2 regions of the Pseudomonas sp. NPDC089407 genome follow, and region 1 is predicted to be linked to the other one. Evidence: riboswitches for the same ligand, from Rfam matches in the RefSeq annotation. Region 1 holds a riboswitch; the other holds the start of a gene.
What was found. A riboswitch is a leader RNA that binds a small molecule or an ion and turns the genes downstream of it on or off. The one in region 1 is predicted to bind thiamine pyrophosphate.
Positions count from the first base shown of each region.

Region 2: another riboswitch for thiamine pyrophosphate. It lies ahead of thiC (phosphomethylpyrimidine synthase ThiC); the one in region 1 lies ahead of ACI2KG_RS04785 (TenA family protein).

Region 1 covers NZ_JBJDNB010000004.1:101,734-105,148, reverse strand. Annotated here, with positions in the region: gene tenA (thiaminase II) at 211-876, opposite strand; gene ACI2KG_RS04785 (TenA family protein) at 873-1,520, opposite strand; TPP riboswitch at 1,599-1,713, opposite strand; gene ACI2KG_RS04780 (Ig-like domain-containing protein) at 1,961-3,415, shown strand, end outside.
Region 2 covers NZ_JBJDNB010000019.1:50,119-53,533, forward strand. Annotated here, with positions in the region: gene ACI2KG_RS16175 (TolC family outer membrane protein) at 1-1,176, opposite strand, end outside; TPP riboswitch at 1,337-1,443, shown strand; gene thiC (phosphomethylpyrimidine synthase ThiC) at 1,597-3,415, shown strand, end outside.

The DNA.
Region 1 (3,415 bases):
CCCTGGGTGCATGGCTGAAGATTGATGAAAAGCCGCGGCGCCCCCCCCCCTTCAATATCGAAGGGAACAAACAAGGGGGACAGAGGTGACCTCACAGGAATAATTGGCCCGAAAAAAGACTGTGAGAGCGGGCTTGCCCCGCGAAGCGCCGCGCGGGCGGCGCTCGATCTCACAGGCGCCGCTAAACGCACGGCGAACACCTCGCCTTTTTCAGGCAACCCCATCCAACCCCATCTGCCAAAAGTCAGCCTCCAGGCTGGAGGCCTGGCCAAAAACCCCCACCAGCTCAATGAAGCGCTGCTCGGTCATGCTGCGCGCCGCCAGTTCATCCAGGTGTTTGCGCGCCGCTGCCGCCATGCCTTGATAACCTTCGCTGGCATACTCACCAATCCACTCGCGGTACGGGTGGCTACTCAAGTCGCCAATCTGCTCGGCCAGGGCCCGGCCTATCTCTGCATAGCCAATCACGCAGGGTGCCAACGCCACCTGCAACTCCAGCAGGTCACCGGCGGCGCCGCAGTCCAGTACGTAGCGGGTATAGGCCACGGTCGCCTGGTGCTCCGGTGCCGCCTCGATATCGGCCTGGCTCAGCCCCCAGCGCGCGCACAGGCGCAAGTGCAGCTCGGTTTCATCGAGAATCGCCGACAGCGTGGCCTGCGCGGCGCGGATGTCGGCTGGGCGGCGGCTCTTGTAGGCGGCTAGCGCCCAGGCCCGTGCGAACTGGATAAGGAACAGGTAGTCCTGCACCAGGTAGGTCCGGAACGCTTCCTGGCTCAGCGTGCCCTCGCCCATCTGCCGTACAAAGTCATGGTCTACATAGCGGTTCCACTGCGGTGAGGCCGCAGCTTTGAGGCGCGCGAAGATGTCCATGCTCATTGCCCCTCCGGGTAGACAGCATCGAAGAAGGCCAGCTCCAGCGCCACGGTACGCTGGTAGAAGTCAGCCGCCATTGCGGCCTCCTGCGGCCCGACGCGGTCCAGTTCGGCCTGCAGGAAGGCGACGAAGTCCTGGAAGGCCGGGTTGTCGTGCAGGGTGATCCACTCGGCGTGGACGAAGTGCTCTGGCATCGGCTTTGGCGCCTTCAGCGCCCAGTCCAGGTACAGCCCTTCGGCAACATTGAGTACCGCCAGCGCTGCTGCGTATGAACGGGTCGCGGCCGCTTCACGCATGATTGCCTTGAAGCCTGCAGTGGGTGCGGTATCGGCGGGCTCAGTGCGTTGCGCCGGGCTTACATCCAGGGCCTCGAAGGCACGCAGGAAATAGGTGTTTTCGTCGCTGGAAATCATCCCGGCAAAGCGGCCAAAGCGCAGGCGCGCCTCGAAGGTGTCGGCCGTGGCGATGGCCGCGCCAAGCAAGGTCAGGAAGCTGTCGAGAAAGCGGTGGTCCTGCACCAGGTAGTCGACCATGATCGGGGCCGGCAGGCTGCCGTCGCACAATTGGGTCACGAAACGGTGGCCAACGGCCGCCGACCAGGTCGGCTCGCTCTGCTGGCGCAGGGACTGGCTGAAACGTTCGGTCATGTTGCTGTCCTTGGTGAAGGTGACAGCGAGACCTTGGCAAATGGCATGAACGGGCCTCGCAGTGAGGCCGGCAAAAAGGCAGGTAACCAATCCCATCCCTTCGCCGGCATGATCCGGATCAGGTTCGAAGGGTCACCGCGCTGTTGCATCCAGCGGTTTCTCAGCCCGTTGCCAGGCTCCCCTTGGTGGCGTCACATATACCCCAGCGCGGTCCGGCTGTCACTACATAACCCAAATGGTGGGCCATAGGGTGCCCCGCTACTGGGGACTTATCCCCACATTTGCGGCGCGATTATTGAGTGCGGCTCAGGTATTGCGCAGTTTTGTATGACAAGGCATTGCAGAAATAACGGTTGGCACAGCCATTGCTCGGGGCCATTTATCAGGCAAAACGCCATTGATGGCTTAAAGCTATTCAGCCGCGAGCGAGGCATAAAGCAATGAAAACACCTGCCGTGATCGACCCTGCCAGGCACGCATTCCAGCTGTCCTGCCTCACCGCGCTGATGGTCAGCCTTGGGCTGATCTCGGCGATGGCATCTCCGCTTGACGACAACAGCATGCCACCGCCGACCGACCCGTCGGCCTACACTGACCAACCCGCCGACCCTGACCCCGCCCTGCTTAACCTGTACACCCTGCCCGAGGCTAATGAAGGCGCTCTGGAACTGACGGATGGCATGTACGGCGACCGTAACACGGTGCGCATCGACAATGTATTGCCACCGTTGCTGCAAACCTCGGATAAATACCCTACCAACGGCAAGCCGAGCCCGTTATTCGGTGCGCAACCGTTCACGCAGCAACTGCTGCTGTTCGAGGAATTCGGCCCTGAGAAACTCGACCCGAATTTGCCAGCACCCGACCTGACCTTCCCGGTCCCTACGCTGGGCGCTGCGCCTGCACAAGACCCTAACGTGGTTGCCCGCAGCGGCCCCAGCGGCACGGCCCTGGAGGCGTTTCTCAAGCAACCGGGCCTGTACCCGTTCCCGACCCAATACGCCAATGTGCTCGACCGTAACCCATGGAAAGCGCAGATCGAGATGTTCCTCAACCGGAAACCCGTGGGTTCGCCGGCAGAAGGCCGGCCACCAGGAAAAGGCTGGTCGCACCAACGCTGGAACGAGTTCTACCCGCAGGCAGCGTTCAAGACAGCCCAGGCCGGCGCGCGCATCAACCTTGGCCTGCGTGACCGCAAGCAGCTGCACAACTATGCAGTCGGCGAGTTTGCCCCGGGCGGCCTGTATTACCAGACCTCGGATATCCCGACCACGCTGGGGACCACCAAGGGCATCGACACCCGCTTCCACCCGAACATGCCGCTACAGAACCACAAGTCGTTGTGGACCTTCGACGGCACCTTCCCGGTCAAGCTGCTGATGGTGCGCTATGGCCAGCCGATCCTCATGCGCCATTACAACGCCTTGCCGATCGACCCGTCGGCCAACGGCGGTTTTGGCCTCCACACCATCTCGACTCACGAACACAACGGCCACTCGCCGGCCGAGAGCGACGGCTTTGCCAACGCCTACTTCTTCCCCGGCCAGTACTACGACTACCGCTGGCCAGTACAACTGGCCGGCTACGACACCATCAACACCCGCGCCCAGGACGCGCGTGCGGCCTTCCCTTGCTCACCGGGCGAAACCCTGTTCGTCAACGATGGCACGCCGGGCTTGAAAACCTGCCAGAACGGCAGCATCAAGATTCGCGGCGACTGGCGCGAAACCATGAGTACCCACTGGTTCCACGACCACATGATGGATTTCACGGCGCAGAACGTCTACAAAGGCAACGCTGTGATGATGAACTATTACAGCGCCCTGGACCGCGGTAACGAGGCCCTGCAGGACGGCGTCAACCTGCGTTTCCCCAGCGGCACCGCCATGCCATGG
Region 2 (3,415 bases), on a different contig from region 1:
GCCGATTTCGGTGGCTTCCAGTGCGCTCTGGTTGGAGATGATCGACTGCTTGCGCGCCTGCACCTGCTCCACATCGGTGTTCACTGCACGGTGCAGGTTGCGGGTGTTTTCCACCACCTGGCGGCGCAGGCTTTCACGCTGCTGCTCGCTTTGGCTCAGGCGCTGGTAGGCTTCGCGTACCTGCGAACTGGTCAGGCCGCCGCTGTAGATCGGGATGTTCAGTTGCAGGCCGACGCTGGTCTGCTCGACATCACCGCCATAGCGCTGACCCAAGGGCGAAGGGTTGCTGAAACCGAGGCTGTCGTTGTCGCCTTTCTGGTACTTGGCCACCGCATCCACGGTCGGTGCATGGCCCGCCTTGCGCTGGCGCAACGTCTCTTCGGCGGCGGAAACCGCATAGTTGGTGGCCAGCAGGTTGAGGTTCTGGCGCCCGGCAGTTTCGACCCAGGCCTTGGCGTCGTTGGGCGTAGGGACCAGCACCGGCAAGGTGTGGACCACGCCCTGAATCGAGCTGTACTCGCGGTTGGTCAGGGTTACCAGGGCCTCGAAGGCATCCTGTACCTGGCGTTCGGCGATGATCCGGTTGGCCCGGGCGGTGTCATAGCTGGCCTGGGATTGCAGCACATCGGTCTTGTCGGAAAGGCCCACGTCGAAACGTTCGTTGGACTGGTCGAGCTGGCGCTTGAAGGCCGCTTCCTCGGCCTTGGTCGCGGCCAGGTTGTCCTGCGCCCGCAGCACGGCGAAGTAGTTCTGCGCGGTTTGCAGTATCAGGTTCTGTTCGGTTGCCGACAGTTCAAGTGCCGCCTGTTCATTGACCGCCTCGGCAGCCTGCAACTGAAACCAGCGGTCTGCGCGGAAAATCGGCTGCGCCAGGGTCGCACTCCAGGAATTGCCGCTGCGGTTGGAGGTGATGGACGGCTCATCCAGCTTGGTGCGCGTGTTCATCATTTCGGCACCCGCCGACAGATTAGGCAGCAACCCGGCCCGGGCCTGCGGTACCACTTCGCGACGGGCGCCGTAATCGGCACGCGCTGCCGCCAGGTCAGCGTTGTTGTCGACCGCTTCCTGGTAGACGCTGACCAGGTCGGTCTTGACTGTTTGGGGCACGTCCGCTGCCCATACCACTCCGTTGGACGCACAAGACACGGCTATCGCCAGTGAGAGTTTGCGCAGCATAGAGGCAATCCTTGTACGAAATTTAATTACTGAACTGTTGAGTATCCAGCGATGCGCCAGTGTAGTGCCATGCGCCCCCGGCAACAATCGCCGGGTGTGCCTTTCATCATCCACGCATTTACCCGCTTGGCTTTGCCGACCACTCCAGTCTAGACTGCGCGTGTTCTTGTCGGGGTGCCTTGAAGCAAAGGCTGAGATCGCAGAGGTGCGGATCCCGTTGAACCTGATCAGGTTAGCGCCTGCGTAGGGAACAAGATTGCTCACCTTCCCGGGGAGCCTCTTGTGCCAGGTCCGGGATTGTCACAGCTGCATGCAGCTTCAGGCACCCCTATCCGGCACTGCACTCATCAATGGGTGCGTCCGCGCCATTCAGGTTCACCCCGACATTCCACTGCTAGGAAGCCGTCTGGAGAGCCTGTGATGACCAAACAAGAAAAAGCGATCAACCTCAGCGAATCGGCACAAGTCGATCAGCAGTCCGTGCAACCGTTCCGCCGTTCGCGCAAGATCTACGTCGAAGGCTCGCGCCCGGACATTCGCGTACCCATGCGCGAAATCAGCCTGGACGATACCCCGACCGACTTTGGTGGCGAAACCAACGCCCCGGTACTGGTCTACGACACGTCCGGCCCGTACACCGACCCTGATGTGATCATCGACGTGCGCAAGGGCCTGGGCGATGTGCGCTCGGCCTGGATCGAAGCCCGCGGTGACACCGAGCGCCTCGACGGCCTGAGCTCGGACTTTGGCCAGCAGCGCCTGAACGATGCCGAACTGGCCAAGCTGCGCTTTGCCCACGTGCGCAACCCGCGCCGCGCCAAGCCCGGCGCCAACGTCTCGCAGATGCACTATGCCCGCCAGGGCATCATCACTGCCGAGATGGAGTACGTGGCCATCCGCGAAAACATGAAGCTGCAGGAGGCCCGTGCTGTTGGCCTGCTGAACGAGCAGCACGCCGGCCACAGCTTTGGCGCCAACATCCCGAAAGAAATCACCCCCGAGTTCGTGCGCGAGGAAGTCGCCCGCGGCCGCGCGATCATCCCAGCCAACATCAACCACCCGGAAGTGGAGCCGATGATCATCGGGCGCAACTTCCTGGTGAAGATCAACGGCAACATCGGCAACAGCGCCCTGGGTTCCTCGATCGAGGAAGAGGTGGCCAAGCTGACCTGGGGCATCCGCTGGGGTTCGGACACGGTCATGGACCTGTCCACCGGCAAGCACATTCACGAAACCCGCGAGTGGATCATCCGCAACTCGCCGGTGCCGATCGGTACCGTGCCGATCTACCAGGCCCTGGAAAAGGTCAACGGCGTGGCCGAAGACCTGACCTGGGAGCTGTTCCGCGACACCCTGATCGAGCAGGCCGAGCAGGGCGTGGACTATTTCACCATCCACGCCGGTGTGCTGCTGCGCTATGTGCCGCTGACCGCCAAGCGCGTTACCGGTATCGTCAGCCGGGGTGGCTCGATCATGGCCAAGTGGTGCCTGGCGCACCACAAGGAAAACTTCCTGTACACCCACTTCGACGAAATCTGCGAAATCATGAAGGCGTACGACGTCAGCTTCTCGCTGGGTGACGGCCTGCGCCCTGGCTCGATCGCCGACGCCAACGACGCTGCGCAGTTCGGTGAGCTGGAAACCCTCGGCGAGTTGACCAAGATTGCCTGGAAGCACGACGTACAGTGCATGATCGAAGGCCCTGGCCACGTGCCGATGCAGCTGATCAAGGAGAACATGGACAAGCAGCTGGAGTGCTGCGATGAGGCGCCGTTCTACACCCTCGGCCCGCTGACCACCGACATCGCCCCTGGCTACGACCACATAACCTCGGGCATTGGTGCGGCGATGATCGGCTGGTTCGGTTGCGCCATGCTCTGCTACGTCACGCCCAAGGAACACCTGGGCCTGCCGAACAAGGACGACGTCAAGACCGGCATCATCACCTACAAGATCGCCGCGCATGCGGCCGACCTTGCCAAAGGCCACCCGGGCGCGCAGATCCGCGACAACGCCTTGTCCAAGGCGCGTTTCGAGTTCCGCTGGGAAGACCAGTTCAACCTTGGCCTGGACCCGGACACCGCGCGGGCCTACCACGACGAAACCCTGCCGAAGGAATCGGCCAAGGTCGCGCACTTCTGCTCGATGTGCGGGCCGAAGTTCTGCTCGATGAAGATCACCCAGGAAGTGCGTGAGTACGCCGCCAAGATCGAGGCCGTGGACGTTACGGTCGAAACAG